2 regions of the Glutamicibacter mishrai genome follow, and region 2 is predicted to be linked to the other one. Evidence: riboswitches for the same ligand, from Rfam matches in the RefSeq annotation. Region 2 holds a riboswitch; the other holds the start of a gene.
What was found. Region 2 has a riboswitch for glycine ahead of gcvP (aminomethyl-transferring glycine dehydrogenase). Riboswitches for the same ligand answer to the same signal wherever they lie in the genome.
Positions count from the first base shown of each region.

Region 1: it holds a riboswitch for glycine, as region 2 does, so the genes downstream of both, cycA (D-serine/D-alanine/glycine transporter) here and gcvP (aminomethyl-transferring glycine dehydrogenase) in region 2, are expected to answer to the same signal.

Region 1 is NZ_CP032549.1:1,335,536-1,339,950, forward strand. It holds gene D3791_RS06315 (heavy metal translocating P-type ATPase) at 1-221, shown strand, start outside; gene D3791_RS06320 (hypothetical protein) at 230-1,021, opposite strand; glycine riboswitch at 1,302-1,400, shown strand; glycine riboswitch at 1,402-1,509, shown strand; gene cycA (D-serine/D-alanine/glycine transporter) at 1,686-3,188, shown strand; gene D3791_RS06330 (4a-hydroxytetrahydrobiopterin dehydratase) at 3,368-3,727, shown strand; gene D3791_RS06335 (FUSC family protein) at 3,743-4,415, opposite strand, start outside.
Region 2 is NZ_CP032549.1:917,552-921,966, reverse strand. It holds gene D3791_RS04385 (APC family permease) at 1-231, opposite strand, end outside; gene D3791_RS04380 (serine hydrolase domain-containing protein) at 495-1,655, shown strand; gene D3791_RS04375 (SGNH/GDSL hydrolase family protein) at 1,705-2,493, shown strand; glycine riboswitch at 2,595-2,692, shown strand; gene gcvP (aminomethyl-transferring glycine dehydrogenase) at 2,858-4,415, shown strand, end outside.

The sequences.
Region 1 (4,415 bases), 420 kb from region 2:
TGGGCAATGATCTGAAACAGGTCAGCGCCGCCATTGATCTCTCGGCCAAAACCTTGGCCACGATCAAGATGAACCTGTTCTGGGCTTTCGCCTACAACACAGCTGGCATCCCGATCGCGGCCTTGGGTTTGCTCAATCCGATGATTGCTGGCGCCGCCATGGCGGCCAGCTCGGTATTGGTCGTCGCCAACTCGCTGCGTCTTCGCAGCTTTGGCAAATAACGCAGGACTTACGGCGTTTCCCTGACGCTGGTCATGACTTTCTTGAGAGTTGCATACTGCTCGCTCTCAAGGAAGCTCGTGGCCTCGTCCAGGGTCACGACTCCATCGTCGTCATAGCCCAGCGCTTGCAGATACCCCGGGGCCATGCCCATGATCGAATTCCGGTCAGCGCTGGTCATGAAGCAATCAATCGCTGGCTTTTCTGTCCAGTTCTGCCACTCATCATCGATGATGACTGCGACGCTCAGATCCCGCTCGCCAAAGCTGGCCACCCAGTAATAGGTGACCACACTTGTTGGCGCGTACTGGAGTTGGGATGCAGCAGCAGTGTCGAGAATGCCTCGCTCATAGGAGTTCGGGTTGTCAGTGTCCCTGAAACTATTCGTTTCAAAATTCATCGCCAGGTTCTGCTCTGAGTCCCAGACCTCGAACGCCGAATAGTTTTCGTCGCATCCATAATCGCAATTTTCAACAACTTCCCAATCCTGGGGAACGTCAAACGTGAGGTTGTAGGAGGACACGGTGCGCCATTGCTCTCCCGGATCTTCTGTCGGTTCCGTTGGTTCCGGCGCTTGGGTCGGCGCACTTGTTGGCGGCCCTGCATGCTCTGGTGCTGGCGCCCAGCTCGGTGGACCAGCATGCTCTGGCGGACCTGGATTTTCTTGAGGGCTTGCGTGTTCAGGTGGCGCAGCGGTTGCTGCGGACATGAAGCTTGCCCCGGTGACTGCACTACTGGTCAGCAGAAGTCCTGCTGCGAGCACTGCGCCGCCTTTGGCCAGTGCTTTAATGGTTGGTTTCATATTGGGTCCCCTTTCCCATCCACAACGATGGGGCCGAGCCACCCATTAATCACTACACGGGATATAAAGTATTGGCCGCGAATTCATACCAGGCATTCGTGATTTGAGCCTGCATTCCTTGCTTCACTGAAGCCCCAAAACCCCGCGACTTCTACAAAGGCAATCCGCGACCATCCACGCACGCATGCTTAGGTGAACGTCGATGAAATCTTCAGACATGCGACTTGCGTCACATTCGATGTTCTGCGCATACTGTGATGGCAATCACCACATATGCCGTTGATACGTGGCGGGAGAGACCCGTCCTCACCAAGGGCGGGCGCCGTAGGAGCAATTTCCTCCCCGGGAAACTCTCAGGCACCCGTACCGCCACGAGAAGGCAACTCTGGAAAGCAGCGCAGAATGAACTGCGCTCACCGAAGGAGCAAGCTTCGCCCAGTAGTCGGGTTGAAGTGAAAACTCTCAGGTTCAAATACAGATTGGGGAGGGACCACGAACAGTGACGCATGATGCTCACCAGATTCGACGGCTCTCTCCAGTGGCATAGGCAGCAGTTGCTCTCAGCGCAGCGAGCTGACGTTGCCTTCCCGGAGCCGGGCGATTCTGGCGTTCTCAGCAAAGTAAGTTGCTAGGCGTCACGCCACACTCCTGGAAGGCAACCAGCATGAGTACCACCAGTTCTGATCCCACACTTGAACGCGGACTATCCAACCGGCACATCCAGCTCATCGCCATCGGCGGTGCTATTGGCACCGGCCTGTTCATGGGCTCCGGCAAGACCATTTCCGTCGCCGGCCCCTCGGTCATCTTCGTCTACATGATCATCGGCTTCATGCTCTTCTTCGTCATGCGGGCGATGGGTGAGCTGTTGCTCAGCAACCTGAACTACAAGACTTTTGCCGATTTCGCAGGTGACCTGCTCGGCCCCTGGGCCGCATTTTTCACCGGCTGGACCTACTGGTTCTGCTGGGTGGTCACCGGCATTGCCGACGTTGTCGCCATTGCCCACTATGTAGCGTTCTGGTGGGGTGACCTGCCGCTATGGGTTCCAGCCTTGGCCTGCATCGCGCTGCTACTGGTGCTGAATCTGGCCACTGTGAAGGCCTTCGGCGAAACCGAATTCTGGTTCGCGCTGATCAAGATCATCGCCATCGGCGCGCTCATCGTCGTCGGCCTGGTCATGATCATCACCGGCTTCCAGCACAACGGCGCCACCGCTTCCGTCGCGAACCTCTGGGCTAATGGCGGGATGTTCCCCACCGGTTTCATGGGCTTTGTCGCCGGATTCCAAATCGCCGTGTTCGCCTTCGTAGGCATCGAATTGGTCGGCACCACGGCCGCCGAAACCAAGGACCCCGAGAAGACCCTGCCCAAGGCCATCAACTCCATCCCGGTGCGCATCCTGTTCTTCTACGTCGGTGCATTGATCATCCTGATGACCGTCCAGCCATGGAAGCTGTTCTCCTCGGAGAACTCCCCCTTCGTGGGAATGTTCACCCTGGCTGGGCTCGCCGGAGCCGCCGGGATCATCAACTTCGTGGTGCTCACCAGTGCCACCTCCAGCGCTAATTCCGGGATCTACTCCACCTCGCGCATGCTGCGCGGCCTCGCCTTGGAAGGTGATGCACCCACTGGTTTCGCGAAGCTTTCGAGCCGCAAGGTGCCCAAGAACGCGTTGATGTTCTCCTGCATGTTCCTGCTGGCCGGCGTCGTCCTGCTTTACAGCGGGGACTCGGTGATGGGCGCCTTCACCCTGGTCACCACGGTCTCGGCGCTGTGCTTCATGTTCGTCTGGACCATCATCCTGCTCAGCTACCTGGTATACCGTGCACGCCGGCCTCACCTGCACGATGCCTCCAACTTCAAGGTTCCCGGCGGCCGGGTCATGCCCTACGTGGTGCTTGCCTTCTTCGGATTCATCCTGTGGGCTCTGACCACCCAGCCAGATACCCTGGTCGCCCTGCTGGTGACACCGATCTGGTTTATCGCGCTAGGCCTTGGCTACCTGGTGGTTCGCCGCAATCCGAAGCATGAGGCGCTACGCCTGGCCCATCTGGGCAAGGTCGCGCACGAACGCTACGAAGCAGCCGCGTACCGCGACAGCAAGGCCTTTGGCCACAAGGAGAGTTCAGTGGCTGACGAAGTCGTGGAGCACGAGGCACGTTAGCAGTCCCAGCTGGTTCAGCACCGACGCCTGCTGCCCCGTGCCTTTGTTTCCAAGGCACGGGGCAGCCTGCGTATTGGCTGTGCGCCCTGTACCTTTGAATCGATTACTGCGACGATGATAAGTGGCGGCCTCTGGCCAGCACCATGGGATAACCCTCCGCCTTACAAGGAGATGTTTCCATGACAAATATTCGACAGCTTTCCCAAGCCCAATCAGCGGTCAGCCTGGTTCCGCAGCAGCGGTTATCCGCCCTTGAAGATTGGAAGCGCAGCAAGGAATCCTTCACTGCGTCCTACCGATTTTCTTCGACCGCCACAGCATTGGAATTCATTACCCTCGTCGGGCTGCTTGCCGAAAAGGTCGGCATTTACCCGCATGTTGATTGGCGTATTGACGCGGTCTACTTGCGCCTAGCGCAGGGCCTGAATACCGAGATAACGGCGCAAACCATCAACTTGGCCCGCCGCGTTTCAGTCGACGCGCACCGGCTTAATGGCGCGGCAATGGTCGATTACCGGGACCGCGAGGCCACCGCGTAAGAAGGCCTGCAGGTTCTACTTATTGCTCGCGCGCCGGTGGGCAATAATACCGATGACAATGCTCTGCACGGCGCCGACCCCGGCGCCCAGCGCGGTCATGGCCACGCGGTCGATAAGCAGGCTGGACGCCGGTTCCGGGCTGACCATGTGGACCATCAACAGCGCAGTCACGGTCATGAACACCATGCCAATGGCGTAGTTGCGCAGAATCACCAGCTCGATGCAGATCTGGCCAATGATCGCGGTGACCAGGATGACCCAGATGGGTGGTTCAAAGAGGAGCACGCCAGCAGTCAGCACCACACCGACGCAGGTGCCGACACTGCGCTGCAGGCCGCGGGCAACCCGGGAATAGGCGTCAATTCCGGTAACGGCAGCGATGGCGCCAAGGCTGGCCCAGTACCAGTGCCCGCCGTTAAGTAGTTCGGCCGCGATGCCAGCGAGCAGCACACCCGATCCCATTTGCGCGGATTCGCGCAGGGCCCGCCCGGTTGGCGTCCAAGAGTATCCCGCACCCAAGGTATGCAGGAGATTGGCTCGGCGCACCGAAAGCCCCAGCATGAACAGCAGGCTGAAGATCATCGTTCCGCCACCCACCAGAAGCACGCCGATGAAGGAATGCGTGGTGGCCGGAATGGTAATGCAGGCGCCTCCGGCGAATACGGCAAAGATGGGGCCGGGCGGCATC
Region 2 (4,415 bases):
GGTCACCAGTTCCAGGTAGCTGAAAGCAGTGAGGGTCGCGATGGCGAAGGCAACCAGGAAGGGCAGCCATGCTGCGCCGCCGACCTGTCCTGCCACCTTGCCGGTAATAGCAAAAATGCCTGCGCCGATGATATCGCCCATGATGAGGAATAGCAGCAGCTTAGGGCCGATCACCCGCTTGAGTTCTGCATCCTGGCTCTGGGGTACTGGCGTGTCACTATCCACAGTCATGCGATCGAGATCATCTCCTTCAAATATTGGTGGCAAGCATGACAAATTTAGTTGTTGCACCTTGGGTCGGCAAACCGCCCTCTGGGTTGGCTCACAGTACCACGAGTCGAACGGCGTGAATTAGAGGATAAGCGGTCAAAGTGCCCTAAACCTGTGACTTGACGTACGGATATGCTGGAAGGGATGTCGAGGCGCGCCGATCGAGAATCGGGTGAATTACGACTAGGGTTGGTTGAAAAGCGACAAGCAGTTTAAGGATGTAGATGGACTCGGTGATCAGCGAAGATTTCGCACCATTGGCCCAGGCGCTCGAAGCCCGGGCTGCCGAAGAGGAAAACTATTCGGCGCAGCTGGCGATCTATCACCGCGGGGAACTGGTCCTCAGCCACAGCGTGGGCGAGCACCTCTCAGGCGACGCGCTCACCTGCGTCTTCTCCTGCACCAAGGGCCTGAGCGCCCTGGTTGTCGCACTGCTTGTCCAAGACGGGCTCATCGACCCGAGTGCACCCATGACCACCTACTGGCCCGAATTCGGCGCCAGCGGCAAGAGCGCGCTGAGCGTTGGCGAAGTGCTCAGCCACCAGGCCGGCGTGCTCGGCGTCCCCGGGGGAGTGCCCAGCCAGATCCTGCTGGATTCCGCCGAATACGCCAAGGTCCTGGCCTCCATGCCAAGCATCTGGCCGCTGGGGCAGAACATCGTGGGCTACCACGCCATCACCATGGGCGTGCTCATGGAGGAACTGGTCCGCCGCGTCACCGGCAAGGAACTGAAGGAAGTCTTCGAAGAACGCATCCGCAAGCCGCTGGGTGTCGACGTTTATATCGGACAGGATCCCTCGCTGGAATCCCGCTACCGCGACGTCTTGCCCGCAGTAGATGCCCCGAGCGAATTCTTCGACCCGTTCTCCCCGGCCGGCCTGGCCGTGAACTCCGCCTCCGGATTCGCGCTGGCCGACGGCCCGGTCTACAACTGGCATGAACTGGCCAATGCCGCGCAGGTGCGCGAATTGGGCCCGGCCTCCATGGGCGGGGTCGCCAACGCCCAAGGCTTGGCCGCCATCTACGCCGCATCCTTCGGCGCGGTGCCTTCCCTGGGCGCCGCCAACGGGTTCCTCAATGCGGACACCTGGGCGCAGGTTTCCACCGAACTGGTCTACGGCCACGACCGCACCAGCGGATTGCTGCAGGCCTTCGCCCTGGGGTTCATGAAAGCCACCGCCCGCAACAACTACGGCTCCATCTTCGCCTACGGGCATGACGGGGCGAACTCCTCGCTGGCCTTCGCCGACCCCGCCTACCAGCTGGGCTTCGGCTACATCCCTTCACGCAATGAAGGGCCCAAGGACACCTCCACCGGGGTGCAGCTGAGCCAATTGGCGCGCCAGCTCATCCTGGCGAAGAACGCCAAGGCGAAATCAAACTAGCCCCCGCCAGGGCAACGCAAGAAGAGCAGAAATACGAAGTGGGATTGAAGTGAAGAAATTTCTGGCATTGGGTGATTCATTCACCGAGGGCGTCGGCGATGTCGACGCAGCCCGCCCCAACCAGGTGCGGGGCTGGGCCGACCGCGTAGCCGAGGTGCTCAGCGCCGAAGGGGACTGGGAGTACGCCAACCTCGCGGTGCGCGGCAAAAAAATCGGCCAGGTCATCAACCAGCAGCTGGACCAGGGGCTTTTTCTGGCCCCGGACCTGGTAAGCATCTACGCCGGCGGCAATGACATCCTGCGCCCCACCGCGGACCTCGATGCCCTGATGCGCGGCTATGAAGGCATGGTCCGCCGCTTCGCCGAGGCCGGCAGCACCGTCATGCTGTTCACTGGTTTTGATACCGTCGAGTCCCCGTTGTTCTCCAAGACCCGTCCGCGCACCGCGATCTATAACGAGAAGGTGCGCGAGATCGCCGACAAGCACGGGGCGATCGTCGCCGACTACTGGCGCTGGCGCGAATTCTCCGACCTGCGCTACTGGGCGGCTGACCGTCTGCACATGAACGAGCTGGGCCATGCGCTGATGGCCTCCAAGGTGCTCAACGTCCTGGGCGAGCACCAGGTCACCGAGGGCAACTGGGCCGACAAGATCCTGGCGCCGGTTCTGCCTGACTTGGCCGTGAACTCGCGCGGAGAAAAGCTGAAGGAAGAATTGGGCTGGGCCACCGAGCATCTGGTGCCGTGGATCAAGCGCCGATTGACCGGAACCTCCTCGGGAGATTCCTTGTCAGCAAAGTATCCGAAGTACGTGCAGCTGTCAGCCAGCGTTAACTAGAAGTTTTGTGACGGTTTTTCTGCCGCAACGTCTTTGACGTATAGCGCGTGGCAGGTAACATGGTGGTGTGCTGCAGGTCTCCGGCCGGCAGCGCACGCCATAGACGGATGGCGGGAGAGTCCCGTTCACACCATGGACGAGCGCCGTAGGAGCAATTCCTCCCCAGGAAACTCTCAGGCCCCCGTACCGCCATCACGAGGCAACTCTGGAAAGAAGCCGGCCAGACCCGGCTCACCGAAGGTGCAAGCGCCCGGCTTAGTTGGCCGGAGGTGTAAAACTCTCAGGTAGTGCAACAGGGATGGGGAGGCAAAGCGTCCTTCCTTTGGCATGCGCCAAGACAGATCCCCGTGGAGACTCCAGCACCATGACCATCACGCAGACTTCGGCTTCTACGAATAGCGAATTCGTTGCCCGCCATATCGGCCCGCGTCCTTCCGACGTAGACACCATGCTTCAGACTCTGGGCTACGCCAGCCTCGAAGACCTGATCGACACCGCCGTTCCGGCAGACATCCGCCAAGACTCCATGCTGGATATCCCAGCGGCCCTGAGCGAAACCCAAGCGCTGGCCCACCTGCGTGACCTTGCCTCCAAGAACGTCATGAAGACCCAGATGATCGGCCAGGGCTTCTACGACACCATCACCCCAGCGGTGATCCGCCGCAATATCGTGGAAAACCCAGCCTGGTACACCGCCTACACCCCGTACCAGCCGGAAATCTCCCAGGGCCGCCTCGAAGCCCTGCTGAACTTCCAGACCATGGTCATGGACCTCACCGGCCTGCCGATCGCCAACGCCTCGCTGCTGGATGAATCCTCCGCCGCCGCCGAGGCCGTGCTGATGATGCGCCGCGCCAACAAGAAGAAGGCCAAGGGCAAGACCGTCCTGGACTCCAACATCTTCCCGCAGACCATCAAGGTCGTGCAGGGCCGCGCCGACGCGCTGGGCTTCGAGGTCGAGGTCGCTGACCTCTCCGCCGGCCTGCCAGAAGGCGACATCTCCGGCATCGTGCTGCAGCAGCCAGGCAGCAACGGCTCCATCGCCGAGCATGAGGGCATCATCGCTGCCGCCAAGGAAGCTGGCGCCATGGTCACCGTGATCGCTGACCTGCTGGCACTGACCATGATCACCCCTCCGGGCGAGCAGGGTGCCGACATCGCCGTGGGCAACACCCAGCGCTTCGGCGTTCCGCTGTTCTTCGGCGGCCCGCACGCAGCCTACATGGCAGTAGCCGATGGCCTGACCCGCTCCATGCCAGGCCGCCTGGTCGGCGTTTCGGTGGATGACTCCGGCGTGCCTGCCTACCGCCTGGCCCTGCAGACCCGCGAGCAGCACATCCGCCGCGAGAAGGCCACCTCCAACATCTGCACCGCGCAGGCCCTGCTGGCCATCTGCGCCTCGATGTACGCGGTCTACCACGGACCGGCAGGCCTGAAGCAGATCGCCACCCGCGCCAACAACCACGCCCGCGTGATCGCCAGCTCGCTGGTATCCGGCGGCTTCACACTGGCCTCGGACACCTTCTTCGACACCGTCGTGGTGAACGTGAAGAACGCCGAAGAGATCATCGCCAAGGCCGTCGAAGCAGGCATCAACCTGCGCAAGGTCAGCGACACCCAGGTGGGCGTCTCCACCGACGAAACCACCACCTCGGACATCGTCAAGTCGCTGCTGGCCGTTTTCGGCGTTGAGCTCTCCGCTCCGGAAGGCTTCGAGATCCCGGCATCGCAGCAGCGCACCAGCGACTACCTGACCCACCCGATCTTCAACACCATCTCCTCCGAGACCCAGATGATGCGCTACCTGCGCCGCCTCTCGGACCGCGACCTGGCCCTGGACCGCACCATGATCCCGCTGGGTTCGTGCACCATGAAACTGAACTCCGCCGCCGAGATGGAATCCATCACCTGGCCGGAATTCG